DNA from 2 places in the Kitasatospora sp. NPDC101176 genome. Region 2 is predicted to be linked to the other one. Evidence: riboswitches for the same ligand, from Rfam matches in the RefSeq annotation. Region 2 holds a riboswitch; the other holds the start of a gene.
What was found. A riboswitch is a leader RNA that binds a small molecule or an ion and turns the genes downstream of it on or off. The one in region 2 is predicted to bind glycine.
Positions count from the first base shown of each region.

Region 1: linked by a shared signal. The riboswitch ahead of gcvT (glycine cleavage system aminomethyltransferase GcvT) and the one ahead of gcvP (aminomethyl-transferring glycine dehydrogenase) in region 2 are both predicted to bind glycine.

Region 1 is NZ_JBIWPA010000028.1:44,591-58,900, forward strand. Features, by position in the region: gene ACIRS1_RS29635 (dipeptide ABC transporter ATP-binding protein) at 1-813, opposite strand, end outside; gene ACIRS1_RS29640 (ABC transporter ATP-binding protein) at 848-1,924, opposite strand; gene ACIRS1_RS29645 (ABC transporter permease) at 1,921-2,931, opposite strand; gene ACIRS1_RS29650 (ABC transporter substrate-binding protein) at 3,030-4,796, opposite strand; gene ACIRS1_RS29655 (ABC transporter permease) at 4,849-5,838, opposite strand; gene ACIRS1_RS29660 (enhanced serine sensitivity protein SseB C-terminal domain-containing protein) at 6,311-7,240, opposite strand; gene ACIRS1_RS29665 (enhanced serine sensitivity protein SseB C-terminal domain-containing protein) at 7,357-8,160, opposite strand; glycine riboswitch at 8,349-8,454, shown strand; gene gcvT (glycine cleavage system aminomethyltransferase GcvT) at 8,687-9,808, shown strand; gene gcvH (glycine cleavage system protein GcvH) at 9,897-10,271, shown strand; gene glyA (serine hydroxymethyltransferase) at 10,398-11,666, shown strand; gene ACIRS1_RS29685 (L-serine ammonia-lyase) at 11,825-13,192, shown strand; gene ACIRS1_RS29690 (hypothetical protein) at 13,435-14,310, shown strand, end outside.
Region 2 is NZ_JBIWPA010000008.1:6,053-20,362, forward strand. Features, by position in the region: gene ACIRS1_RS14225 (DUF881 domain-containing protein) at 1-273, shown strand, start outside; gene ACIRS1_RS14230 (FHA domain-containing protein) at 500-1,381, shown strand; gene ACIRS1_RS14235 (MerR family transcriptional regulator) at 1,561-2,256, shown strand; gene ACIRS1_RS14240 (bifunctional nuclease family protein) at 2,356-2,832, shown strand; gene ACIRS1_RS14245 (MerR family transcriptional regulator) at 3,070-3,714, shown strand; gene ACIRS1_RS14250 (vancomycin high temperature exclusion protein) at 3,837-4,529, shown strand; gene ACIRS1_RS14255 (DNA polymerase IV) at 4,624-6,021, shown strand; gene ACIRS1_RS14260 (MFS transporter) at 6,170-7,663, opposite strand; gene ACIRS1_RS14265 (PRC and DUF2382 domain-containing protein) at 7,898-9,037, opposite strand; glycine riboswitch at 9,261-9,364, shown strand; gene gcvP (aminomethyl-transferring glycine dehydrogenase) at 9,600-12,500, shown strand; gene ACIRS1_RS14275 (DUF5999 family protein) at 12,606-12,797, opposite strand; gene ACIRS1_RS14280 (hypothetical protein) at 13,207-13,776, opposite strand; gene ACIRS1_RS14285 (glutamate--cysteine ligase) at 14,146-14,310, shown strand, end outside.

The sequences.
Region 1 (14,310 bases), on a different contig from region 2:
CAGCGCGTTGGTGTACGGGTGCATCGGGCTGCGGTAGAGCGAGTCCCGGTCGGCGATCTCCACGACCTTGCCGAGGTACATCACGGCGACCCGGTCGGAGACGTGCCGGACCACCGAGAGGTCGTGCGCGATGATCAGGTAGGTCAGGCCGAGCTCCTGCTGGAGGTCGTCCAGCAGGTTGACCACCTGGGCCTGGATGGAGACGTCGAGGGCGGAGACCGGCTCGTCCGCGACGATCATCTTCGGCTTGAGGGCGAGCGCCCGGGCGATGCCGATGCGCTGGCGCTGGCCGCCGGAGAACTCGTGCGGGTAGCGGTTGTAGTGCTCGGGGCTGAGGCCGCACAGCTCCAGCAGCTCCTGGACGGCCTTCTTGAGCCCGCCCGCGGGCACCGCGTTCTGCAGCTTGAACGGGGCGCCGACGATGGTGCCGACCGTGTGCCGCGGGTTCAGCGAGGAGTACGGGTCCTGGAAGATCATCTGGATGTCGCGGCGCAGCGGCCGCATCGCCCCGACGCTCAGGTGGGTGATGTCGGTGCCCTCGAACTCGATCTTCCCACCGGTCGGTTCGTCGAGCCGGGTGACCAGTCGGCCCATGGTCGACTTGCCGCAGCCGGACTCGCCGACGACGCCGAGCGTCTCGCCGGCGTTGACGGTGAAGTCGATGCCGTCGACGGCCCGGACCGCACCGGTCTGGCGCCGCATCAGCCCGCTGCGGATCGGGAAGTGCCGGGTCAGGCCGGTCACCCGGAGCAGCGGCTCGCGGTCGGGGGCGGGGGCCGGCGACGGGATCGGCGCCGTCTGGGTGTCCGTCATCGGTTCTCTCCAGAAAGGTGGTACGAGGCCGGGCTCACAGCCGGGGCGCGATCTCTTCGGCGAAGATGCGGTGCCGCTCGGCGGCCGGCAGGTGGCAGGCCGCGTAGTGCCCGGGCGCGGCCTCGGCCAGCACCGGGAGCTCGCTGCCGGAGCGCCCGTCGGTCAGGGCGGCGTACGGGCAGCGCGGGTGGAAGGCGCAGCCCGTCGGCACGTTGATCAGGCTGGGCGGGGTGCCCTTGACCGGGACGAGCCGGTCCTGCAGCTCCCGGTCCAGGCGCGGCATCGAGCCCAGCAGGCCCCAGGTGTAGGGGTGTTCGGGCGCGTCGAAGAGGGTTTCCGCCGGTCCGCGCTCGACGCACTTGCCGCCGTACATGACCAGGATGTCGTCGGCCAGTTCGGCGACGACCCCGAGGTCGTGGGTGATGATGATGACGGCGGAGCCGAACTCCTCCTGGAGGTCGCGGATGAGGTCCAGGATCTGCGCCTGGACGGTGACGTCCAGGGCGGTGGTGGGCTCGTCGGCGATCAGCAGCGAGGGGTCGTTGACCAGGGCCATGGCGATCATCGCGCGCTGGCGCATGCCGCCGGAGAACTGGTGCGGGTAGTCGTCGACCCGGCGGTCGGGCTGCGGGATGCCGACCCGGTCGAGCATCTCGATCGCGCGGGCCCGGGCCTGCCTCTTGCCGGCCTCGGGGTGGTGCACCCGGTAGGCCTCGACGATCTGCTGCCCCACCGTGTAGTAGGGGTGCATCGCGGTCAGCGGGTCCTGGAAGATCATCGCCAGTTCGCGGCCGCGCAGTTGGCGCACCCGGTCCGGGCCGGCCGCGATCAGGTCCTCGCCGTTGAGCAGGATCTCGCCGCTGATCCGGGCCCGCTTGGAGCGGTGCAGGCCCATGATGCCGAGCGAGGTGACGGACTTGCCGGAGCCGGACTCGCCGACGATGCCGAGGGTGCGCCCCTTGTGCAGGTCGAAGCTGACCCCGTCGACCGAGCGGACCAGGCCGTCGTCGGTGTCGAAGTGGATCCGCAGGTCGCGCACGGACAGGAACGGGTCGCCGGTCGGTGCCGACTGCGGGGCGGCGGCTGCCGTGGTCTTCTGGAGCTCGGTCACGAGAGCCTCACCCGGGGGTCGACGAGGGCGTACAGGAGGTCGACCACGAGGTTGCAGGCGACGATGAAGAAGGCGGCCAGCAGGGTGACGCCGAGGATCTTGGGCAGGTCGTTGTCGGAGATCGCCTGGACGGCGAACTGGCCGACGCCCTGGAGCGAGAAGACCTGCTCGGTGATCAGCGCGCCGCCGAGCAGCAGCCCGAGGTCCATGCCGAAGATGGTGACGATCGGGGTGAGCGCGGCGCGCAGCCCGTGCCGGGTGACGACCTTGCGCTCGGCCAGACCCTTGGCCCGGGCGGTGCGGATGTAGTCCTCGCTCATGGTCTCCAGCATTCCGGCGCGGGTGAGCCGGGCGTAGAGCGCGGAGTAGAGGAAGGCCAGCGAGATCCAGGGGAGGATCAGGTTGCGGGCCCACATCAGCGGGTTGTCGGTGAAGTCGACGTACTGCAGGTTGTCCAGGATCGGCCACTCGTAGCTGAACAGCGTGAGCAGCAGCGCGCCGGTGAAGAAGACCGGCAGCGAGACGCCCGCGAGGGCGACGCCCATGGAGAGCCGGTCGAAGATCGACCGCGGCTTGAGGGCGGAGACGACGCCGGTGGCGACGCCGGAGACCAGCCACAGCACGGCCGCACCGGTGGCGAGCGAGATGGTGACCGGGATCCGCTTGGACAGCTCGGGCCAGACCTCCAGGTGGTTCTTGAAGGAGTAGCCGAAGCAGGGGACGTGGCAGGTGGCCGGTTCCGGCCCGAACTTGTACTCGGCGCCGCTGACGAGGCCCTTGAGGAAGTTCCAGTACTGGGTGTACAGCGGCTGGTCGAGGCCGAGGTTCTGCTTGACCGCCGCGATCGCCTCCGGGGAGGGGTTCTTCCCGATGTACTGGGCGGCCAGTTGGTCGGCCGTCTCGCCGGCGATGCGCGGGAGCAGGAAGAAGATCGCGAAGGTGACGGCGCTGACGACCAGCAGCAGAATCACCGCCGCGAGGATCCTGCGGATGATGTAGGCAAACACAGTTGGGCGGCTCCGGCGGCCCGCCGCCGTCCGGGATCCTCCGGACGGCGGCGGGCGCCGCTGCCTTCACCTGCCTTCAGGGATGCGGAGCCAGGCTCTTACTTGGTGGTGCCGATGTTCAGGTAGTCGTACTCACCCGAGAACGCCGGGGTGGAGGCGATGTTGGTGGCGTTGTCCGGGCGGTACAGGAAGACCTTGAAGTAGGTCAGCGGGACGATGACCGCCTGCTCCATGACCTTCTTGTCGATGTCGCCGTAGATCTTCTCGCGGGCGTTCTTGTCCGGGTTGATCGCGGCGTCGTCGATCATCTTGTTGACGGCCGGGTCGTCCAGCTGGGACAGGTTGCTGTTGCCGGACGGCTTGATCGCGCGGCCGTCGACGACCTGCTGCAGGAAGCCGTAGCCGGTCGGCCAGTCCGCACCCCACTGCATCATCATCAGACCGATGTTGTGGTCCTGGGTGAACTGCGGGGCACCGGCGCTGTCGGTGAGGTACTTGCCCTGCGGGTACTGCTGGATCTCGGCGTTGATGCCGACCTTCTTCAGCGCGGCCTGGATCGAGGTGGCGGCGGCGACCTCGGTGGCGCGCTCGGTGCGGGCCGAGATGACGGTGTTGATGCCGTCCTTGCCGCAGGCCTTCAGGGCGTCCTTGGCCTTGGCCTCGTCACCCTTGTTGTCCTTGGTCTCGTACAGGTTGAAGTCCTGGTGGCCCGGGATGTCCGGCGGGAGCACCGTGTTGGCGATCTGGCCGCGGATCGGGCCGCCCTCGGCGGTCTGGACCGAGACCTTGTCGATCGCGAACTGGACGGCCTTGCGGCAGTCGACGTTGTCGAACGGCGCGACCTTGGAGTTGATCGCCAGGTAGACCAGACGGCCGCCGTAGGCGTTGTCGGTGCTGGCCTTCAGCTTCGGGTTCTGCAGGATCTGCGCCTGGGTCTGCGGGTCGACGCCGCCGCCCACCAGGTCGACCTGGGCGTTGCCGGCCAGCAGGTCCTTGTCGATGGTGGCCTGGTCGATGTTCATCTTGAGCTGGATCTTGTCCGGCAGCTGCTTCCGGATCGGGTCCGTGCTCTTGTCCCAGTTGGTGTTCGGGACCAGGACGGCCTGCTTGCCGTCCTCGTAGGACTCGAACTTGAAGGAGCCCGAGGACACGATGTGCTTGACGTAGTCGGCACCGGTGTCCTTGGCCTGCGGGACCGGAGCGGTCTGCGGGGCGCTCACCAGGTAGTCGAAGTCCGCGAACGGGTGCTTCAGGTGGAAGACGATGGTGGTGTCGTCCGGCGTCTCGATCGACTTCAGGTCGCCGGTCTTGTCCTTGTACGGGCCGGCGTACGGCGTGTCGTTGTCGACCAGCAGGTCGTGGAAGTACGTCGGGCCGTTGGAGTTCACGTCCGGCGCGAAGTTGGAGCGCTCGACGGCGTACTTGACGTCCTTCGAGGTGATCGGGGTGCCGTCGTCGTACTTCAGACCCTTGCGGATCTTGTACGTCCAGCTCAGGCCGTCCGCGCTGGGCGCGCCGAGCGACTCGGCGAGGTCCGGGACGAGCTTGTTGCCCTCCTCGCCGGCGGCCGGGTTGAAGGTGGTGAGCGGACGGGCGTACAGACGCGAGAAGTTGTAGATGTACGCGTAGTACGTGTTGCCCGGGTCGAGCGAGTCCGGGGTGCCCTTCATCTCGAAGGTGACCGTCCCGCCCTTCTTGTCCGAGGCGTTGACGATGTTCTTGGTGGCCGCGTTGGCTCCGCCGCCGCCGGAGGAGGAGGACGAGGAGGAGGAGTCGCCGCTCTTGGAGGAGCTGGAGCAACCGGTGACCACCAGGACCGCGGCGGCGGCCGCCGCGGTCAGGGCGACGGTACGGGACCTACGCATGGGTGAGATCAACCCCTTGAGGATGTGGAGGAGGGAGGGTCCTGACGCAACGTCAGTTGCTCTTGGGATCGAGGGCGTCGCGCAGCCCGTCGCCGAGCAGGTTGAAGGCGAGCACGGTGATGAAGATCGCCAGGCCGGGGACCACCATGTACTGGGGGTCCACCTGGTAGTACCGGATCGCGTCCTGGAGCATCCCGCCCCAGGAGGCTTGCGGGGGCTGGATGCCGACACCGAGGAAGCTCAGCCCCGCCTCGAAGAGGATGTTGGTCGGGATCAGCAGGGTCGAGTAGACCAGGATCGGACCGACCAGGTTCGGCAGCAGCTCCTTGAACAGGATGAACGGGCCGCGGGCGCCGAGGCTGCGGGCCGCGTGGACGAACTCCCGCTCGCGCAGCGAGAGCGTCTGTCCGCGCACGATCCGGCCCATGTAGGGCCAGTTGAAGAAGCCGATCACGAAGATCAGCACCAGGATGTGCAGCGGCAGGCCGTGCAGGCCGAACGCGCCGCCCTGGAGCGAGGTCGAGATCGCGATGGCGAACAGCAGCAGCGGGAAGGCGAGGAAGACGTCCATGACGCGGCTGATCAGCGTGTCCACCCAGCCGCCGTAGTAGCCGGCCATGATGCCGAGCACGGTGCCGATGGTGTTGGACAGCACGGTCGCGCCGAAGGCGACCAGCAGGGAGACCCAGGAGCCCTCGATGACGCGGGTGAGCAGGTCACGGCCCTGCAGGGGGTCGACGCCGAGCGGGTGGTCCCAGCTCATGCCGCCCCAGTCGCCGAACGGCAGACCGCCGAGGTCGGCGTCCAGGAGGTCCTGGTGGAGGGCGTCCGGGTCGAGCCCGAACAGCGACTCGATCGGCTTGGCCAGTACGGCGAGGAGGATGAGCAGGATCACCACGACGCCGCCGACGACGGCGGCCTTGTCCCGCTTGAAGCGGGTCCAGGCGATCTGACCGAGGGAGCGGCCCTCGATCTTCTTGGCCGGGCCGGCGGGGGCTGCTGCCTCCGGTTCGTTCCCGGCGGTGGTCACGGATGCGGTCATGGTCAGTTGGTCCCCTCGCCGACGGTGGCCGGCCCACGGGTGCCGGTCGCCGGCTTCGGCGGTGCGGCTGCGGACGTGCGAAAGGTGCTAGCAGGAGCGGGTGTTCGCGGCAGTGCGTCGTGCACAGGCACTGCCACCACGCGGGATGGGCTTCGCGTGGACGAGCGGGTCGGCGTACGCGCTCACCTTTGTGGGGTTCCAATGCGCGGTGCGTTGCGCAGAACTCTCTGCCATGCGACTTGGCTTACGCCAGACCTGACAACCGACAGATGCCCAACTGTGATCTGCTGGCATGCACGTCATCGATCTGCGGCATATCGCTCTTCACACGACTGCAGCAGGCATGTCAAGATGACCGGACGGCCGAATCGGAAATTCGTCCGGAAAGCATCGAAGCCGACTTGACGGACAATCAAGTCGGCTTCGCGGAAATGACGTCTGCCGGAGTCGCTGACCGTGGTCGCTCCGGCAATCAGCGCCCGGGGTAGCCCGGCCACGGCTGCTGCGGCTGCCCGTGCCAGCCCGGCCCGGGCGGCTGGGTGCCGTAGCCGTAGCCCGGCGCCTGCTGCGAGTGGTACGTCGGGGGCGGCACCGGCGGGTACGGCCCGGTCGCCGCCGGCGGCCGGCCGCCCTCGCGGTCGTAGAACGGGCGGGCGTTGGCCCGCATCCAGAGCGCCACCGGGTCGTACTCGTCCGCCATCGCCACGGTGGACACCGCCAGCCCCTCCGGGGCCACCGCGATCGCCCGCTGCATCAGCGCGCGCACCGCCTCCACCGCCGGCGGCGAACTCTCGTACAGGTCCAGACCGATCGCCAGGTACGGCTCCCCCACCGCCGGCTGCACCCAGGCCCGGCGCAGCGCGCGCACCGCGCGCACCTCACCCGCCTGGCGCTCCAGCAGCGCGAAGAACGGCTGGGCGTTCACCTGCGGCTCGCTCAGCTTCAGCGGACCGGCCGGCAGCCGGTCCAGGCCCGCCGCGATCCGGCGCAGGTCCGCCCACGGCACGCCCACCCCGCCGCCGGGCGCGTGCGGGTTCAGCCACAGGCCCCAGCGCGTCCGGTACAGCGAGGCCGCGATCTCCCGCCCGGAGATGACCTCGTGGGCCCGGGCCCAGCCGGAGGCCGCCAGCTGCTCGGGCGAGGTGACGGCCGGCGCGTAGCCGTGGCCGCTGATCTCCATGTTCCCGTACTGGGCGTCCGGGCTGCCCGGCGTGCCGTGCCAGAGCAGCATCCACACCTGCCCGTCGGCCAGCGCGTGCAGCAGCTGCTCGTACGCGTCGTAGCGCTCCGGCACGACCTCGCGCAGGGCACGCTCCAGCGCGCCCGGATCCGCCCCGGGGCGCCCGGCGGACGCCTGGCCCCAGGGCCCCGGTGCACCGCCCGCTACCGCTCCCGCACTCATGCGCCCACCTCGCCGCGCCTCTTTCCTCAACCCAGCCGGCCCGTCGGCCGTCTGCACGCACCCTATGGCGCGGCACCGGCCACCGCCACGGCGACGTGCCTACGAACGAACGCCGCTCACACCCGCGCGTAGAAAGGCAGTACCCGGGCGAGCAGCCACTCGACCACCGGATCGTCGGCGAGATCGAGCAGTACGAGGTGGACGCCCCCCGGCAGCGGTGCGGTTCCCAGGGCCCGGCCGAGCGCCTCGTTGACCGCGGCCGGGTCGGCCGGGGCCGCCGGATCCAACTGGACGCCCACGAACATCACGGTCGGCTCGCCCTCGATGCTGGCCAGCGCCCGGCGGGCGGTCAACACTCCAGGGAGGAGCGACAGTTCCGCGCGGCAGGCGGCCAGGAAGTGCTCCGGGTCCTCGCCCGGCACCGGCTCGCGCAACGCCACCCGGCCGCCGGTGGGGGCCAGGGCGTCGCCTGCGGCGTCCCAGCGGTCCTCGCGCGGACCGCGGCGCAGCTCCGCCACGCCCTGCGGCGGCACCGGGATGCCCACCGCGGCCTCCGGGTTGACGGCGATGCCGACGCCCAGCGGCAGACCGCGGGCGAACTCCCAGGCCGGTGCCACCGCGAACGCCATCCCCGGCGCCTGCTGCAGGAACACCTCCTGCGAGGAGAAGACCGGGACGTACGGGTCACCGGCCAGCTCGACGGTCGGCAGGTCCAGCGACTGCCCCTGCGGGTCGCCGCCGGCCGGCAGCGGGATCCACACCTGGCTGCGGGCCAGCACCTCGATCACCCGGGGCGTCGCGCCCGGGTCGCCCAGCGCGGCGGTCAGCACCTGCTCCAGCTCGTTGGCCGGCCACCCGCCGCCCGGCGGCGCCGCCGCCGGCCCGCCCCACCCCTGCTGCTGCTCCACCGGGTACCCCATGCGCGCCTGATCCGCCCTCTGCCGCTCGGCCGCCCTGTGCTACGCCGACGCGGAGCAGTTTAGGGCCCGTGTTCGGTATCACGCGGCGTGACCGGGGCCCCTCTCCCGCCCGCGGCGCGGACGTGCCATGATGTGCGCGTTCGACGGCGCAGTGGGCCGCCGGGCCCCACAACTCCATACCGGCCGCTCGAACCCGCGCGGGAGAGCCCGGAGTACCCCCTCAGGTGGTACAGCCGGCGCCGAAGGAGCAAGTCCTCCCCGGAATCTCTCAGGCCCCCCTACCGCACGGGTTAGGCACATCTGGAAAGCGGCGCACGGCCCTGTCGCGCGCCCACCCACGGTGCAAGCCGCCATGCTGTCCTGGATGCTGGAAACAGCTGCGGGCAGGTGGGCGGTGAAGCTCTCAGGTTCGACGACAGATGGGGAGACCCACGCCGCCGCATGCCCGCGCGCAGGGGTCGGTCCCCGAGCGGGCCCGGTTCCGGCGCGTGCACCCCTGAGTGCCCCGACCGAGGAGTTCCTGGCCATGTCGTCCCTCCGCCTGACCGCGCTCGACGCGCTGCACCGCGCCCTCGGCGCGACCATGACCGACTTCGCCGGCTGGGACATGCCGCTGCGCTACGGCAGCGAGCGCGAGGAGCACCTCGCCGTCCGCAACCGCGCCGGTCTGTTCGACCTCTCCCACATGGGCGAGATCACCGTCACCGGCCCGCAGGCCGGCGAGATGCTGGACCACGCGCTGGTCGGCTTCGTCTCCGCGCTGGGCGTGCTGCGCGCCCGCTACACCATGATCTGCGCCGAGGACGGCGGCATCCTGGACGACCTGATCGTCTACCGCCTCCGCGAGGACGCCTTCCTGGTCGTCGCCAACGCCTCCAACGCCCAGCTGGTGCTGGACGAGCTGATCGCCCGCGCCAAGGGCTTCGACGCCGTCGTCACCGACGACCGCGACACCTACGCGCTGATCGCCGTCCAGGGCCCGGAGTCCACCGCGATCCTGGCGAAGACCACCGAGGCCGACCTGCCCGGCCTGAAGTACTACGCGATCCTCCCGGCCCAGGTCGCCGGCCGCGACGTGCTGCTCGCCCGCACCGGCTACACCGGCGAGGACGGCTTCGAGATCTTCTGCAACCCGGGCGACGCCGAGGCCGTCTGGCAGGCGCTGACCGCCGCCGGCGAGGGCCACGGCCTGGTCCCCTGCGGCCTGTCCTGCCGGGACACGCTGCGCCTGGAGGCGGGCATGCCGCTGTACGGGCACGAGCTCTCCACCGACCTGACCCCGTTCGACGCCGGCCTGGGCCGGGTCGTCCGCTTCGACAAGACCACCAACGAGGGCGCCTTCGTCGGCCGCAAGGCCCTGGAGAAGGCCGCCGCCGAGGCCGAGGCCAACCCGCCGCGGGTGCTGGTCGGCCTGGTCTCCGAGGGCAAGCGGGTGCCGCGCGCCGAGTACACCGTGGTCTCCGCCGACGGTGCGCCGATCGGCCGGATCACCTCGGGCGCGCCGTCCCCCACCCTGGGACAGCCGATCGCGATCGCCTACGTGGACGCGGCCCACGCCGCCCCGGGCACCACCGTCGCGGTGGACGTGCGCGGCAAGCACGAGCCGGTCCAGGTCGTGGCGCTGCCGTTCTACAAGCGCGCCCGCTGAACCCCCACTCCCCCGAAGACCCACGTCGAAGCCGTCCGCGCGGCGGCCCGCTTCGTCGTACCCGCTTCCCATCCTGGAGAATGACGCCATGAGCAACCCCCAGCACCTGCAGTACACCGAGGAGCACGAGTGGCTGACCGCCGCCGAGGACGGTGTCTCCACGATCGGCATCACCCAGCACGCCGCCGACGCGCTCGGTGACATCGTCTACGTGCAGCTGCCCGAGGTCGGCGACGAGGTGACCGCCGGCGAGACCTGCGGCGAGCTGGAGTCCACCAAGTCGGTCAGCGACCTGTACTCCCCGGTGACCGGCGAGGTCGTCGAGACCAACCAGGACGTCCTGGACGACAACGGCCTGGTCAACAGCGCCCCCTTCGAGGGCGGCTGGCTGTTCAAGGTGCGCGTCGCGTCCACCGGCAAGCTGCTCACCGCGGACGAGTACAACGCCTTCATCAAGGCCTGACCCACTCGTGACCGGGCGGGCCGCAGCGCGGCGGCCCGCCCGCGCCGACCACCCGTCGCCCGCCACCCTTCCGAGGGCGCGCTCCGCACGGCACCCCTGATCCTCCTCCACCGGGAAGACCACACCATGACGGTTCTCAACCAGTCCCTGCACTCCCTCGACCCGGAGATCGCCGCCGCGGTCGACGCCGAGCTGCACCGCCAGCAGACCACGCTGGAGATGATCGCCTCCGAGAACTTCGCCCCGGTGGCGGTCATGGAGGCCCAGGGCTCGGTGCTCACCAACAAGTACGCCGAGGGCTACCCCGGCCGCCGCTACTACGGCGGTTGCGAGCACGTCGACGTGGTCGAGCAGATCGCGATCGACCGGATCAAGGCCCTGTTCGGCGCCGAGCACGCCAACGTCCAGCCGCACTCGGGCGCGCAGGCCAACGCCGCCGCGATGTTCGCGCTGATCCAGCCGGGCGACACCATCCTGGGCCTGAGCCTGGCTCACGGCGGTCACCTGACCCACGGCATGAAGATCAACTTCTCCGGCAAGCTCTACAACGTGGCCGCGTACCACGTGGACGAGAAGACCGGCCAGGTCGACATGGCCGAGGTCGAGCGCCTCGCCAAGGAGCACCAGCCGAAGCTGATCATCGCCGGCTGGTCCGCCTACCCGCGCCAGCTCGACTTCGCCGAGTTCCGCCGGATCGCCGACGCCGTCGGCGCCCTGCTGATGGTGGACATGGCGCACTTCGCCGGCCTGGTGGCCGCCGGGCTGCACCCCAACCCGGTGCCCTACGCGGACGTGGTCACCACCACCACCCACAAGACCCTGGGCGGCCCGCGCGGCGGCGTCATCCTGTCCAAGGCCGAGTGGGCCAAGAAGATCAACTCCGCGGTCTTCCCCGGCCAGCAGGGCGGCCCGCTGGAGCACGTGATCGCCGGCAAGGCCGTCGCCTTCAAGGTCGCCGCGTCCGAGGAGTTCAAGGAGCGCCAGCAGCGCACCCTGGACGGCGCCCGGATCCTCGCCGAGCGCCTGCTCCAGGCCGACGTCGCCGAGGCCGGCGCCTCGGTGCTGTCCGGCGGCACCGAGGTCCACCTCGTCCTGGTCGACCTGCGCAACAGCCAGCTCGACGGCCAGCAGGCCGAGGACCGGCTGCACGAGGTCGGCATCACGGTCAACCGCAACGCCATCCCGAACGACCCGCGCCCGCCGATGGTCACCTCCGGCCTGCGCATCGGCACCCCGGCCCTCGCCACCCGCGGCTTCCAGGCCGAGGACTTCCGCGAGGTCGCCGACATCATCGCCGAGGCGCTCAAGCCCGCCTTCGACGAGACCGTCGCCGCCGCGCTCAAGGCCCGCGTCACCGCGCTGGCCGAGAAGTACCCGCTGTACCCGAACCTCTGATCACTCCGGTGATCGCCCGGGCGGGGTGACCGGCCTCACCCCGCCACGGCACCTGGGACCCCGGGGCACCGCGCACACTGGTAGGTGCGCGCGGTGCCCCGACCCGTGTCGTCCCCCGCCCGCCCGTACTTCCACGAGACCAGACAAGGACGTCCCCCGTGGCCATCAGCGTCTTCGACCTCTTCTCCATCGGCATCGGCCCGTCGAGTTCCCACACCGTCGGCCCGATGCGCGCGGCCCGGATGTTCGCCCGCCGCCTGCGGTCCGAGGGCATGCTGGACGGGGTGACGAGCGTGCGTGCCGAGCTGTACGGCTCGCTGGGCGCCACCGGCCACGGACACGGCACGCCGAAGGCCGTCCTGCTGGGCCTGGAGAACAACTCCCCCCGCACGGTCGACGTCGACCAGGCAGACAAGGACGTCGAGCGGATCACCGCCGAGAAGCGGATCAACCTGCTCGGCGACCACCCGATCGACTTCGACCCCGACACCCAGCTCGTGCTGCACCGCCGCCGCTCGCTGCCCTACCACGCCAACGGCATGACCCTCTGGGCCTTCGCGGCGGACGGCTCCACGCTGCTGGAGAAGACCTACTACTCGGTCGGCGGCGGCTTCGTCGTCGACGAGGACGCCATCGGCGCGGAGCGGGTCAAGCCCGACGACACCGCGCTGCGCTACCCCTTCCGCACCGGCGAGGAGCTGCTGCGGCTCACCCGGGAGACCGGGCTGTCGATCTCCGGCCTGATGCTGGAGAACGAGAAGGCCTGGCGCTCCGAGGAGGAGATCCGGACCGGTCTGCTGGAGATCTGGCAGGTCATGCAGGAGTGCGTGCGGGCCGGCATGTCCCGCGAGGGCATCCTGCCCGGCGGCCTCAAGGTCCGCCGCCGGGCCGCCGCGGCCGCCCGGGCGCTGCGCGCCGAGGGCATCGGGCCGGCCAACGCGATGGAGTGGGTGACCCTCTACGCGATGGCGGTCAACGAGGAGAACGCCTCCGGCCGCCGGGTCGTCACCGCGCCGACCAACGGCGCGGCCGGGATCATCCCCGCCGTCCTGCACTACTACCTGAACTTCATCCCGGGCGCCGACGAGGACGGCATCGTCCGGTTCCTCCTCGCGGCCGGTGCCATCGGCATGCTGTTCAAGGAGAACGCCTCCATCTCCGGTGCCGAGGTCGGCTGCCAGGGCGAGGTCGGCTCCGCCTGCTCGATGGCCGCCGGCGGCCTCGCCGAGGTCCTCGGCGGCACCCCCGAGCAGGTCGAGAACGCCGCCGAGATCGGCATCGAGCACAACCTCGGCCTCACCTGCGACCCGGTCGGCGGCCTGGTCCAGATCCCCTGCATCGAGCGCAACGGCATGGCCTCGGTCAAGGCCGTCACCGCGGCCCGGATGGCGCTGCGCGGCGACGGCCGCCACCACGTCTCGCTCGACAAGGCGATCAAGACCATGAAGGAGACCGGCGCCGACATGAAGATCAAGTACAAGGAGACCTCGCGCGGCGGTCTCGCCGTGAACGTCATCGAGTGCTGAGCGGCTTACCGCCGCAGCACCGAGCCCCCGGACGGGAACCGTCCGGGGGCTCGGGCGTTCCGGGGGCTCCCTCTCGCCCCCCTCGGCAGGGCTCCTCGTGGGCTCCTCGTGGGCCTCTCACGGGTGTCTCGCCGGTTCTCGCGGGCCCCTGGTGCGCTGCCGGAAATACCGCCGTACCGCTGGCCGGCCGCGGACAACTGGGCCATAATCTGCGCGAGTTGGTTCACCACCGGGGGGAGTGGATGACCTACCAGCCGTACCACGCCGCCGCGCAGGCCACCGCGACCGCACCGGCCACCACAGGCGCGCAGGCCACCACAGGCGCGCAAGCCGCCACAGCCACGCAGGGGCCGCCCGGCCACGCCTTCTCCGAGGCCACCAGACTGCTGTCCGCCGGGGTCTACCTGGACCCGGAGCTGCGTCGGCGCGTCGTCTCCGAACTGGTCGAGCACGAGGAGCGCTCCGTCCCGCCGTCGCTGGGCTTCGACCTCGTCACCGTCCTCGCCCACGCGCTCCGGGCCCGGGCGCTGGAGTTCCGCACCGGCGCCGTCCTGGCGGCCGTCTGGGCCGGCTTCTTCGTCACCGCCTACCTGCCGCTGCTCACCCACCCGCCGTCCGGCTACGGCTCGTCCCACCCGTACCGCGTCGCCGGCGGCTCCTCCGCGGGCAACACCTTCGACGACCTCACCCGGTACGCGACGCCCTACCTGGCGAACACCGCCCTCCTGTACGCCCTCGCCTGCCTGCTGTCCTGGTACGCCAAGTCCCCGGACGTCCGCGAGGACGCCCTGTACGCGCCCGCCGCCCCCGCCGTCGCCCGGCCCGCCGCCCGGCGCCCCGCCAACGGGCTGCTGTCGCTGGCCGCCGGCGTCGCTCACGCCCTGTACTGGGTGGTGGCCCTGCTCGCGCTGCGGGACTCCCACCTCCTCGGCGTGCTCTTCCCGCTGGCGCTCGCCGCCACCGTCTGGGTGCACCGGCTGCTCGTCGCCGGCACCGTGCGCCGGGAGCTCAACCGCGAGGACTTCCTCCGGCTCCGGCCACGACAGCTGCCCGCCGGACCGCGCTACGCCCGGATCGGCGCCGCGATCGGCGCCGAGCAGTACTCGCCGCTCGTCGTC
Region 2 (14,310 bases):
ATCAACGATGTGCGCGTGGTGGTCAACACCTACTTCACCGACCTCTCGGGCGGTGGTGTGCAGATCGACGGGAAGAAGGTCTCGCAGCCCTATCGGTTCACCGTCGTGGGGAACCCGCAGGACCTGACGCCCGCGCTGAACATCCCGGGAGGCGTCGTCCGCACCCTGGAGAGCCACCAGGCCCGGGCGACGATCGCGCAGCAGCAGAAGGTCGTCGTGGACGCCCTCGTGGATCTGAAGACGCCGCAGTACGCCAAGCCGGCTTCGAAGTGACGGGGCACCCGACGAACGTCCCGTCACGTGCGGGCGGCACCCGGAGCGGGACGCCGCCGTCGCGTGGGCGAGACTGGTTCGCACGAGTACGCACCGGAGCACCAACCGCAGCACATTCCGTCGGAGCACCGCTCCAGCGGGTCCGGACCGCAACCGGGCCCGCTGCTTGTCCGAGGTTCTCACCCTGCCCCGCGGGCGGGTCTGTCACACGCAAGGGGATTCGCCCGTGAGTTTCTTCTCGAAGTTGTTCGGTCGCAACAAGGGCCGCGACGCGGCCGCCGTCGAGGCGCCCACCGCGCGCCACCGCCGGCCCGAGGACGAGCCCGCCGTGCCGGGCATGCGGCCTGCCCCCGAGGCGCCGCAGTACGCCGAGCAGCAGCTGTTCCGGGACGGCGGCGCCGCCCAGTACGCGGGGAATCCCGCCGGCTACGGCGCGTCGGTTGACCCTTCCGGCGACCCGCGCATAGGTTTCCAGTCGGGACCCTCAACCTCTGGTGGAGGGTTTGCCCCGGATCCGTACGCCGGGCACAACCCGTCGGGTGTGCCGCGCCAGGAGGCTGTGAACATGGCTGGCCCGACTCCGTGCCCCAGGTGCGGCAACCAGAACCCGGCCTCGGCCCGGTTCTGTTCCAACTGCGGTACGGCGCTGCGCGGCGGCCTGATCCCCGAGGGGGCGGCGGAGACCACGTCGACCATCTCCATCTCGGGCCTGGAGTCGTACGACCCCAACACCACGACCGGCACCGGCGCCACGCCGGCCCTGTCGGCCGAGGTGCTGTCGGCCATCGACGCGCTCCCGCCGGGCTCGGCCCTGCTGATCGTGCAGCGCGGCCCGAACTCGGGCAGCCGGTTCCTGCTGGACTCGGACGTCACCACGGCCGGCCGTCACCCGCAGGGCGACATCTTCCTGGACGACGTCACGGTCTCGCGCCGGCACGTGGAGTTCCGCCGCACGCCGGCCGGCTTCAGCGTCGCCGACGTGGGCAGCCTCAACGGCACCTACGTCAACCGGGAGCGGATCGACGAGGTGTCGCTGAACAACGGCGACGAGGTGCAGATCGGGAAGTACCGGCTGGTGTTCTTCGCCGGCCACAACCGGGGGTACTGAACCCAACGTCGGCAGGAGCCCGAGTGAGTACGAATCCCCCCTCACCTTCTCTCGGGGCGACCACCCCCGCGTCGTCCGGTCCGCAGGCGGACCGCGGCGGGCGCGGGGTGGTCGCGGGCCCCAGGCAGCCGGTCCGCCCGGACCGGCCGGGGGTGCGGCGGCGCGGCGGCGACGAGCTGCTGAGCATCGGCGCCGTGCTGGCCTTCCTGCGCGACGACTTCCCCGAGGTCACCATCTCCAAGATCCGCTTCCTGGAGGCGGAGGGGCTGGTCGAGCCGCAGCGCACGCCCTCGGGGTACCGCAAGTTCAGTCCGGCCGACGTCGAGCGGCTGGCCTACGTCCTGCGCATGCAGCGGGACCACTACCTGCCGCTGCGGGTGATCCGCGAGCACCTGGACGCGATCGAGCGCGGTGAGGCCCCGCCCGCGCTGCCGCCCTCCGCCGACACCCGGCCCGGCCCGCTGGAGGAGGCCGACCGCGAGCTGGTCGCCGCCGCCGACGCGGCGTCCGGGGTCCGGCTGGGGCGGGCCGAGCTGCTGGCGGCCGCCGAGGCCGGGGAGCGGGAGCTGGCCGAGTGGGAGTCCTACGGCCTGGTCGCGCCCGGTGCGGACGGCGGGTACGACGGTGAGGCGCTGCAGGTCGCCCGGCTGGTCGCGGAGCTCGGCCGGTTCGGGCTGGAACCGCGCCACCTGCGGGCCATGAAGGCGGCCGCGGACCGCGAGGTCGCCCTGGTGGAGCAGGTGGTGGCGCCGCTGCGCCGGCACCGCAACCCGCAGACCAGGGCCCACGCGGAGGCCACCGCCAGGGAGCTCGCCACGCTGTCCGTCCGGCTCCACGCGGCGATGGTGCAGGCCGGTCTGCGCACGCGCGGGTAGCCGCCCGGGCCGCCGGCCAGGCGGCCGGGTGCACCGCCCTGACCAGCGGCGTCGGCCCTGCGCTTTCATATCCGGGACCGGAGCCATAGGGTTGCCTGTGTGAATGAGCTCGACGTCGTGGGTGTCCGAGTGGAGATGCCTTCCAACCAGCCGATCGTGCTGCTTCGGGAGGTCGGGGGCGATCGTTACCTGCCGATCTGGATCGGCCCCGGCGAGGCGACCGCGATCGCCTTCGCCCAGCAGGGCATGACGCCGGTGCGCCCGCTGACGCACGACCTGTTCAAGGACGTCCTGGAGGCGCTGGGCCAGCAGCTCACCGAGGTCCGGATCACCGACCTGCGGGAGGGCGTCTTCTACGCCGAGCTGGTCTTCGCCGGCGGGGTCGAGGTCAGCGCGCGGCCGTCCGACGCGATAGCGCTGGCGCTGCGCACCGGGACGCCGATCTACGGGAGCGAGGAGGTGCTCGCCGAGGCGGGCATCGCGATCCCGGACGAGCAGGAGGACGAGGTCGAGAAGTTCCGCGAGTTCCTCGACCAGGTGTCGCCCGAGGACTTCGGGGGCAGCGGCCCGCAGTAGCGCGAACGGGACGGTGTACTGATCAGGTAGCCGTCGCACCGGTCGTTTTGCCAAAAACCGTCCATCTACCCACACTAGGGGCACGAAAAACCACTCTCCTGAGTGACGTGGTTTGTCCGGCCCGGCGTGGCGATCGTTGACGGGTCATAGGGGACTGCCTACCGTCAGGAGTGGCTGTCCGGGTGACCGATGCCCGCAGTCTCGGGTTGCCCGCAGCACCAGTGGACGGAGGTAGGCATGAGCAGCACCGGCGACGACGCGGCCGTGGGAGGCCGGTGCGCCGTGCACCTGCCGCGCATCGCTCGTACCGTGACGGACCTGCCCCGGGTGAGCAGGTTCCCGGCCGTGCAGCCGGGGCAGCCCGCCATCGAGCGGCTGGCTCCGACGTCCGAACTGATCGGCTACCGCGGCCCGACGGCCTGTGCGGCGGCCGGCATCACGTACCGCCAACTGGACTACTGGGCCCGTACCGGACTGCTGGAGCCCAGCGTCCGCAGCGCGTACCCGGCGACCAGCCAGCGGCTCTACAGCTTCCGCGACATCCTGCTGCTGAAGATCGTCAAGCGGCTGCTCGACGCGGGCGTCTCGTTGCAGAACATCCGGGTGGCCGTCGCCCATCTGCAGGCCGCCGAGCAGGGTGACCTGGCCGGGATGACGCTGCTGTGCGACGGCGCGACGGTGTACGAGTGCACCACGCCGCAGCAGGTGGTCGACCTGCTGAAGGGCGGTCAGGGGGTGTTCGGCATCGCGGTCGGAGCGGTCTGGCAGGAGCTGGAGCGGGTGGTCGCGCGGCTGCACGCCGAACGCACCGACACCGGCGAGACGGTGGTCGGCCACGACCCGGGGGACGAGCTGGCGCAGCGCCGCAACCGGGCGGTCTGACCGACGATCTGACGAGGCCGTGGGCCCGGACGGGAACCGTTCGGGCCCACGGCCTCGTCGTTTCGCCCGGTGACGAGACCGAGGGAGGGCACGTGGGGTTCGGCGGCGCGGTGACGGACCGGCTGAGACGGCGGGGCGGGCGGCTGGTGGCCGCACTGCGGCAGCGGCCCGCGCAGCGCAGGGCCTTCCAACTGGGGACTGTGCTCTGCTCCCTGGCGCTCGCGCCGAGCGCCTGGCTGTGGGTCTCGGCGGGCGACCGGGTGGGCACGGTGGAGAGCGTGCCGGCGGCGCCGGTCGCGGTGGTCTTCGGCGCCGGGCTGGACGACGGCAGGCCGTCCCCGTACCTGGAGCACCGGCTGGTCGCGGCACTGGACCTGTACCGGGCCGGGAAGGTGCAGGCGATCCTGGTCACCGGGGACAACGGGCGGGACAGCTACGACGAGCCGGACGCGATGCGGCGGTACCTGATCGAGCACGGCGTGCCCGAGGTGCGGGTGGTGGGCGACTACGCGGGCTTCGACACCTGGGACTCCTGCACCCGCGCGCGGCGGGTGTTCGGGGTGGACCGGGCGGTGCTGGTCAGCCAGGACTTCCACGTCCGCCGGGCGCTGGCGCTCTGCGCGGCCGCGGGCATCGACGCGCACGCCGTCGCGGTGCCGGAGCCGCACGACGTCACCTGGCTGTACGGCGGGCTGCGGGAGGTCCCGGGGGCCGGCAAGGCGGCGGTCAACGCCTGGCTGCGGCCGGACCCGGTCTTCCTCGGGCCCCGCGAGGAGGGCATCCCGAGGGCCCTGGCGGACGCCGCCCGGCGGTAGGCCGCTCCGCCGGGCCCGGAGCCCGGCGGGCCCGGCGGCGGGGGCGTCGGCCGGGTTCGTACGCACTGTCGGACCCGTGGGCGATGATCGGCGGGTGCGATCACTGCCGAGCATCATCCACCTCGACATGGACGCCTTCTTCGCGGCGGTGGAGCAGGCGGCCAAGCCGAGCCTGCGCGGGAAGCCGGTGATCGTCGGCGGGCTCGGCGGGCGCGGGGTGGTCTCCACAGCCTCCTACGAGGCGCGCAGGTTCGGGGTCCACTCGGCCATGCCGATGGCGCAGGCGCGCCGGCTCTGCCCCAACGCGGCCTTCCTGGCCGGGCGGTTCGAGGCCTACCGGCAGGTCAGCGAGATCGTGATGGGCCTGCTGCGGGAGCTGTCGCCGCTGGTGCAGCCGCTCAGCCTGGACGAGGCGTTCGTCGACCTGGAGGCCGGCCCGTACGGTCCGGTGCTGGCCGAGGCCGACCACGGGACGGGGGAGCGGCTGGTGCTCGCCCTGGCGGAGGACCTGCGGGCCGACATCCTCGAGCGCACCGGGCTGACCGCTTCGGTGGGGGCGGCCGGGTCCAAGCTGATGGCGAAGATCGCCTCCGAGCAGGCGAAGCCGGACGGGCTGGTGCTGGTCGAGCCCGGGCAGGAGCGCGCCGTCCTCGGCCCGATGCCCGTCCGGGCGCTGCCGGGGATCGGGCCGGCCACCGAGCAGGTGCTGCGGCGGGCCGGGCTGAGCACGGTGGCCGACCTGGCCGAGGCCGGCGAGAGCGAGCTCGTCCAGCTGCTCGGGCGCTCGCACGGCGCGGGGGTGTTCCAGATGTCCATAGGGCTGGACGAGCGCCCGGTGGTGGCCGACCAGGACGCCAAGTCCGTCTCCGTGGAGGACACCTTCGAGGTGGACCTCGCCGACCGGGACCGGGTGCTGCGCGAGGTGGAGGTGCTGGCCGCCCGGTGCGTCCGGCGGCTGCGCGCGGCCGGGCGCTCCGGGCGGACGGTGGTGCTGAAGGTCCGGCGGTTCGACTTCTCGACGCTGACCCGGTCGGAGACGCTGCGCGGGCCCACGGACGACGAGGCGGTGATCACCGAGACGGCGCGCCGGCTGGCGGCCCAGGTGGACATCACGGGCGGGATCCGGCTGCTCGGCGTGGGCGTCGCCCAACTGGCCGACTACACCCAGGAGGACCTCTTCGCGCAGGCCCTCCGGGAGGAGGCCGCGGAGCACCCGGAGGCGGCGGAGGGGGAGGCCGAGGAGGAGCCGGCGACGGCCGTCCTGCGGCGCTGGCTGCCCGGGCAGGACGTCCGGCACGCGGAGCTGGGGCCCGGGTGGGTGCAGGGCAGCGGCGTCGGGCGGGTCACCGTGCGGTTCGAGACGCCGTGGAGCGGGCCGGGGCGGATCCGGACCTTCGCGGTGGACGATCCGGCGCTGGAGCCGGCCCGGCCGCTGCCGTTGCGCGGGGGCGGCGAGGAGACGGCGGGGGAGCCGGGCCCGGCCGGGCGGTGAGACGCGAAGCGGCCCCACCCGGTCCAGGGGGAGTACCGGGTGGGGCCGCATTACCGTGCCGGACCCCGGTGCGGTCGTGATGCCCTCACGACCGGCCGGGGGCCGGGCCCCCGCGCCCTGTCCCGGGGCGCGGGGGTCGGACGCCTCGTCAGGCGTCGGTCTTCACCAGCTCGGGGCCGGCGTTCTGGTCGGCCGCGCCGCCCTGGGCGACGGTGGCGGCCGGCTTGACGGTGCGGATCAGGAAGGGGACGGCGCCGGCGACGGCGCAGACCACGGCCGCGGCCCAGAACGCGTGCTTGTAGGCGTCCAGGGTGGGCAGCGTCAGCGGGATCTGCGGGGGCAGCTTCATGGTGTCGCCGGTCAGGATGGCGGCCATCACGGCGGTGCCGATCGCACCGCCGACGGTGCGCAGCACGGCGTTCATGCCGTTGGCGATGCCGCTCTGCTCCACCGGGACGGCGCCGTTGATGTAGGCCGGCATCGCGGAGAAGGCCAGGCCGATGCCCAGACCGAAGATCGCCGAGGCGGTGTAGATGTCACCCTCGCTGCTGTGCCGCAGGGCCAGGTAGGCCATCGCGACACCACCGAGGACGCCACCGAGGACCAGCGGCAGGCGCGGGCCGCGGCGGGCGATCAGCATCGCGCCGAGCGGGGCGGCCACCATCGAGCCGATGGCGGACGGCAGTAGCATCACGCCGGCGTGCAGGACGGTCGCGGTGAAGCCGTAGTGGGTGAGCTTCTCCGGGGTCTGGGCGAAGTTGCTGATCACCATGAACGAGCCGTACATGCCGAAGCCGATCAGCAGGCCGGCCAGGTTGGTGAAGGCGACGGCCGGGCGGGACATCATCCGCATGTCGACCAGCGGGTGGGCGACCTTGGTCTCGATGACGCCCCAGATCAGGGCGACGACGGCGGCCACGGCGAACAGGCCGAGGGTCTTGGTGGAGGTCCAGCCCCAGTGGTTGCCCTGGCTGACCGCGACCAGCAGCGCGGAGAGCCAGCCGGCCAGGGTGAGGGCGCCGAGCGGGTCGGCGCCGCCGTCCTTGTCGGTGACCGGGTCGGACGGGACGCGCAGGGCGACCAGCAGGACGGCGAGCAGGCCGAAGGCCAGACCCATCCAGAAGATCGACTTGTAGCTCCAGTGCTCCAGCAGGAGACCGGTGGCCACCAGGCCGAGGCCGGAGCCGACGCCCATCGAGGCGCTGATGGCGGCGACGCCGCCGGTCACCTTCTGCTTGGGCAGCTCGTCGCGGACGATGCTGATCGCCAGCGGGAGCACGCCACCGCCGGCGCCCTGCAGGACACGGGCGACGACCAGCCAGGTGAACGAGTGGGTGCTGACCGCCAGCGCCGAACCGGCGACCAGACCCGCCAGCGAGATGAGCAGCATCGGCTTGCGGCCCCGGAGGTCGCCGAAGCGGCCCAGCAGGGGAGTCAGCACGGCGGCGGAGAGCAGGTTGGCGGTCATCAGCCAGGTGATGCTGGACGCGGAGACGTTCAGTTCCTTGGCCAGCGAGGGCAGGATCGGGACGACCGCGGTCTGCACCACGCTGAACGACAGCATCGCCAGGATGAGGGCCGGCAGGACCCGGGCGCTGCTCTGCTTCTCGGCCGCGATGGTGGGCTGGGGTGCCTCACTCACGGTTGCTTCCTCCCGTACATAGTGAATGAACTGAAGTAACCATGCCGGGAGATACTTCAGAGTGTCAAATATCGATCGGTGAAGCTTTGGCAAAGTCGAAGGATCCCGGTGCCGGCGGCGGGCCGAGGGGTGCCGTCCGGGCGCAGCGCGAGGCCCCCGGACCGAGGGTCCGGGGGCCTGGTGGAGCGGGTCAGGAGGGCTGGTGGAGCCCGTCGGAGCGGCGTCGGGGCGGCGTCAGGACAGCGGGCGCAGGGCCGCGGGGCGGCCGTTGTCGGCAGCCGGGGCGGAGCCGGGAGTCGGAGCGTGGGCCGGGCTCTGGCCCGGGTTGTGGTCCGGGTTGTGGTCCGGGGTGTGGTCCGGGCTCTGGGAGGAGGACCCGGGGGCGCCGGGAGCCGAGGTCTCGTCGTGGACCTCGACGTGCTCGCGCCGCAGCTCGTCCGTGACCACCTCCTCGGCGGTGTAGCGCTCGACCACCAGGCGGACCCGCTCGATCGGGGCGAGGTACTTGCGGACCACCGGGCGCTCCTCGCGCAGGGTGACCTCCTCCACCGCCTCGGCGATGTCCTTCTCGGTCAGCGAGGCGCGCTCGGCGTCGCTCACCGGCATCCGCTCCACCCGGACCCGCTCGCGCACCACCGGGACGCGGCGCTCGACCGGCTCGCTGGTCACGTACTTGCGCAGCTTCGCGGTGCCCAGGACGTGCCACTCGGTGGTGATGTCCAGGCGCTCCTCGCGGCAGGTGATCTCCAGCGGGCCGCTGGGGGAGGAGGACGACGGGGCGTCCGCCCCGGGGGCTGGGGTGGTCGCGGGCGGGACGACCTGCGGCTTCGGCTCGACGACGGGTGCCGCCGCCGCGGCGGCGGCGACGGGCGCGAGGGTGCTGAGAGTGCGCACGCTGGCCTCCGGGGCGGTGCTGGTGCTCGTGGCGGTGGTCGGGGAGGGAGTGGGGGCGGGGGAGAGGAGGGCGGCGGCCTTCGCGGGCTCGGCCGCCGGGGTGGAGCCGAAGTCGAGGTCGGGCTGCGCGGGCCGGTCGCCCGACCCGTTGGCCGACCCGCCCTCGACGGGGGTGTCGAGGCCGTAGTAGCGGTAGAGCTGGAGCTCCTGGGCGGGCGAGAGGTGCTGGCCGACGCCGAAGTCCGGCGAGTCCTTGACCAGCGACTTGTCGTACGGGACCCGGAGCTCCTCGCCGGAGAACTCGCTCGTGGTCAGCGGAACGAAGGCGTCCCGGCCGAAGATGCCGGTCCGGACGGCCGCCCACTCCGGCTGGCCGGTCGCGTCGTCCAGGTAGACCTCGTCGACCGTGCCGATCTTGTCCCCGTTGCGGTCGACCGCCTTGTGGCCGATGAGGTCCCGGGGGTCGATGTCGGTTTGCACTCTTTCCTCCAGTGCGCTGCACCTGCGGAACTCCCGCAGGACGGCGTCGGAGCACCCGTCCCGTCCGCCACTTCACACCAAAAGCCATGAACCGGGCGGGCGCGACCGGTGCGCCGCCGGACGGGCTGCGCGTTGGGCCGTCCGGGGTACGCGCGTAGACCTCGGGTGACCTGACGCACCCGTGATCGGACGGCCTCCCGCTGGTACCCTGGGCCGCGACCGCCGAGCCCGCTCGGGAGAGTCCCCGCCGGCGGAATCCGCTGGTCGGGGCGCCGAAGGAGCAACTCCTCCCCGGAATCTCTCAGGCATCCGTACCGTGCGGGATAGGTCACTCTGGAAAGCAGGGCAGGAGCGTCGGCACGTGAGCCGGCGACACCACCCTCACCGACGGTGCAAGCCGACGGCGCGCCACCGCGTGTCGTGCGGGCGAAGCTCTCAGGTCCCGATGACAGAGGGGGAGGCCTGTCGGGTTCGTCCGCCCAAGTCGCTCCGCTGCCCGCAGCGGGGTAGGCCCGCCGGCGTGCGTACCCCCGCCGGTCCGTGACCAGGAGGCCTCGACCACATGAACGCCCAGCCGAACGCGGGACGCCCCACCGGCGCCTCGACCCTCACCGAGCTTGAGCTGGCCAGCCCCTTCGAGAACCGCCACATCGGCCCCGACGCCGCCGCGCAGGAGAAGATGCTGGCGTCCATCGGCTACGGCTCGCTCGCCGAGCTCGCCGACACCGCCGTTCCCGAGGCGATCCGCTCCATCACCGCCCTGGACCTGCCCGCGGGCCGCAGCGAGGCGCAGGTCCTCGCCGAGCTGCGCGAGCTGGCCGGCCGCAACCAGGTGCTCCAGCCGATGATCGGCCTGGGCTACTACGGCACCTTCACCCCGCCGGTGATCCTGCGCAACGTCATGGAGAACCCGGCCTGGTACACCGCCTACACGCCGTACCAGCCGGAGATCTCCCAGGGCCGCCTGGAGGCGCTGCTCAACTTCCAGACCCTGGTCTCCGACCTGACCGGCCTGCCGACCTCCGGCTCCTCGCTGCTCGACGAGGGCACCGCGGCCGCCGAGGCGATGGCACTGGCCCGCCGCGTCACCAAGGTCAAGGGCGGCGTCTTCCTGGTCGACGCCGAGACCCTGCCGCAGACCGTCGCGGTGATCCAGACCCGCGCGGAGCCGACCGGTGTCGAGGTCGTCGTCGCCGACCTGTCCGCCGGCATCCCGGCCGAGATCGTCGAGCGCGGCGTCTTCGGCGTCCTGCTCCAGTACCCGGGCGCCACCGGCGTGGTCCGCGACCTCACCCCGCTCGTCGAGCAGGCGCACGGCCTGGGCGCGATCGTCGCCGTCGCCGCCGACCTGCTGGCGCTCACCCTGCTCAAGTCCCCGGGCTCGCTCGGCGCCGACATCGCCTGCGGCACCTCGCAGCGCTTCGGCGTGCCGATGGGCTTCGGCGGTCCGCACGCCGGCTACCTGTCGGTGCGCGCGGAGTACGCCCGCTCGCTGCCCGGCCGCCTGGTGGGCGTCTCGGTCGACTCCGACGGCAACCGCGCCTACCGCCTGGCGCTGCAGACCCGCGAGCAGCACATCCGCCGCGAGAAGGCCACCAGCAACATCTGCACCGCCCAGGTGCTGCTCGCCGTGATGGCCTCCATGTACGCCGTGTACCACGGTCCGGACGGCCTGGCCGACATCGCCCGCCGCACCCACCGCTACGCCGCCGCCCTCGCCGAGGGCCTGCGCGCCGGCGGCGTCGAGCTGCTGCACGGCGAGTTCTTCGACACCGTCACCGCCGTCGTCCCGGGCCGGGCCGCCGAGATCGCCGCGGCCGCCCGCGCCAACGGCGTCAACGTGTACCAGGACGGTGCGGACCGGATCTCGGTCTCCACCGACGAGACCACCACCCGCGAGCACCTGGCCGGTGTCTGGGCCGCCTTCGGCGTCCCCGCGGTCGAGGTCGCCGAGGCCGCCGACGCGCTGCCGGCCGCGCTGCTGCGCGAGGACGAGTACCTGACCCACCCGGTCTTCCACAGCCACCGCTCGGAGACCGCCATGCTGCGCTACCTGCGCCGCCTGTCGGACCGGGACTACGCGCTGGACCGCGGCATGATCCCGCTGGGCTCCTGCACCATGAAGCTCAACGCGACCACCGAGATGGAGGCGGTGACCTGGCCGGAGTTCGGCCAGCTGCACCCCTTCGCGCCGATCGAGCAGGCCCAGGGCTACCTCACCCTGATCCGCCAGCTGGAGCAGCAGCTGGTCGAGGTGACCGGCTACGACGCCGTCTCGATCCAGCCGAACGCGGGCTCGCAGGGCGAGCTGGCCGGCCTGCTGGCCGTCCGCGCCTACCACCAGGCCAACGGCGACACCCAGCGCGACGTCTGCCTGATCCCCTCCTCCGCGCACGGCACCAACGCGGCCTCGGCCGTGATGGCCGGCATGCGCGTGGTCGTGGTGAAGACCCTGGTCGACGGCGACGTCGACGTCGACGACCTGAAGGCCAAGATCGAGCAGCACCGCGACAGCCTCGCCGTGCTGATGGTCACCTACCCGTCCACCCACGGCGTGTACGAGACCGAGATCACCACCATCTGTGCCCTGGTGCACGAGGCCGGCGGCCAGGTGTACGTGGACGGTGCCAACCTGAACGCGCTGGTCGGCCTCGCCAAGCCGGGCAAGTTCGGCGCGGACGTCTCGCACCTGAACCTGCACAAGACCTTCTGCATCCCGCACGGCGGTGGCGGCCCGGGCGTCGGCCCCGTCGCGGTGCGCGCCCACCTGGCGCCGTACCTGCCGAACCACCCGCTCCAGGAGGAGGCCGGCCCGGCCACCGGCGTCGGCCCGATCTCGGCGGCGCCGTGGGGCTCGGCGGCCATCCTCCCGATCTCCTGGGCGTACGTCCGGCTGATGGGCGGCGAGGGCCTCAAGCGCGCGACCCAGGTCGCGGTGCTGAACGCCAACTACATCGCCAAGCGGCTGGCCCCGCACTTCCCGGTGCTCTACACCGGCCCCGGCGGGCTGGTCGCGCACGAGTGCATCATCGACCTGCGCCCGCTGACCAAGGAGACGGGCGTGACGGTGGACGACATCGCCAAGCGCCTGATCGACTACGGCTTCCACGCGCCGACGATGTCGTTCCCGGTGGCCGGCACGCTGATGATCGAGCCGACCGAGTCCGAGGACCTGCACGAGATCGACCGGTTCTGCGACGCGATGATCGAGATCCGGGCCGAGATCGACAAGGTCGGCTCGGGCGAGTGGGCCGCCGAGGACAACCCGCTGCGCAACGCCCCGCACACCGCCGCCGCCCTGGCCGGTGACTGGGCGCACGGCTACTCGCGGCAGGAGGCGGTCTTCCCGGCCGGCGTGAACCCGGCGGACAAGTACTGGCCGCCGGTCAGCCGGATCGACGGCGCGTACGGCGACCGCAACCTGGTCTGCTCCTGCCCGCCGCTGGACGAGTACGGCGTCTGACCGGGTCCGGACCCCGCGCGGTGACGCGCACGGCAGGGCCCCGGCGGAGCGATCCGCCGGGGCCCTGCCCGTCGTCGTCCGCGGCGGCTGCCCCCGCCGGCGCGGTCAGGCCGCGTGGGCGACGGCGCGGCGCGGGGCGATCACCCGGCCGTCGGGCAGCAGCTCTCCGGTGTCCTCGAACATCAGGACGCCGTTGCAGAGCAGGCTCCAGCCCTGCTCCGGGTGGCAGGCCACCGTGACGGCGGCCTCGCGGTCCTCGGACTCCGCCGACGGGCACTCAGGACGGTGCTGGCACATACGCGTACCCTCGCTTCGCTCTGCGATCCTCCCCCGTGATGCGGTCGCCGGCGGTGGAGCCGTCGGGAGCCGCCGCGGTAGCCGGATCCTGTCCGCGCACCGACCAGGTGTGGACCGGCGCTCAAGTGGGTAGGACAGGTGGTCCTTCCACGCTGGTTCCCAGTGTCGGCATCTGCGGACGCGCGCGCAGCGATTTCGTGACATGCGCCACAACTCCCCGGCATAGATCACCCGTTCAGGTGGGTCCGGCGGGAATCCGCGCACCGACGGGTCAGTCCGGGCATGGCCCGAGGCGACCATGCCCGGATGACTCGTCCGGGTGGTCCGGGAGGGTGTGGGCGGCGCGCGCGCCGCCGGGCCGCCGGATGCGCTGACCCGGTGGCCCGTCGGTGGCGGTGGCGGCGGTCGTTCAGGAGGAGAGCAGCAGCGGCTTGGCGAGCGGCGCCCGGGCGAGCAGTGGCAGCAGCTCGGCCGCCGGGTAGGCGCGGTGCGCGGTGACGCCGAGCGGGGCCGGGGCCAGCGGGATCAGCTGGTCGGCGTCCGGGCCGGTGTCCGGGCAGTGCAGCCACAGCGCCGTCGCGTACTGGCCGGGGAAGGTCAGCAGGCGCGGCTGCTGCCGGGCCCGGGAGCCCTGCGCGATCTGCCAGGCCTGGCGCAGCGCCCGGACCGTCGAGTCGAGGTAGGGGCCGGCGGTGAAGTGGGAGAAGGTGTGGCCCTCGACGCTCTGGACCACCTCCGCGGCGGCGGCCACCTCGGCGCCGTCCTTGATCAGGAAGCGCCAGCCCGTGCGGCGGGCGGCGGGGAGCTCGGGGCGCGGCCCGTCCAGGACGTGGACGGCGAGCGCGTGCGCGGGCAGCAGCGGGCCGATCGGACGGCGCAGCGCCGCGGCGGCCGGTTGGCGCAGCGCCGTGTCCGAGTCGAGCGCGGCCAGGACGGCGCGCAGCGCGCTCGGCGGGGGTTGTGGGGTCTGCAGAGTCATGGCGGGGTCCGCCTCTCCGTGCGAGATCGGCGTGCGAGTGCGGCATACCGGCGTGGCGCGGCGTGTCATCGGTGACGGGACCCGGCCGTGTCCGGTTGTGCATGATCGCGGTGCCGGCGCGGTCGCCGCCGTCGACGAGGGCCTCGGGGCGGGGAGCGGACCGGCCGCAGCGCAGTGCGAATTCTATCGAACAGGTGCGCAGGGTGACCTGTTTATCACAGGCGGTGGCGCCGGGCAAGTCGGCAGATTCGCTGAATACGCGTCAGTTTCCTTGCATTGCAAGCCAGTACAAGCATTCGGGTATCGATCTTCGAGGTGGGCATGATGCTTGCACGGTCGGGTCGGCCGGTGGCTCAGGAGGAGGGGACCGTGGGCGAGAAGGTCGTGGCGACTCGGGCCGATCTGGCGGACCGGCAGCTGTACCGGCGCAAGCTCCAGGCCTGTCTCGACGCGCTGGGGCGGATGCTGCGGGAGGACCGCTTCGACCGGCCACGGGCCGTGATGGGACTGGAGATCGAGCTCAACCTGGCCGAC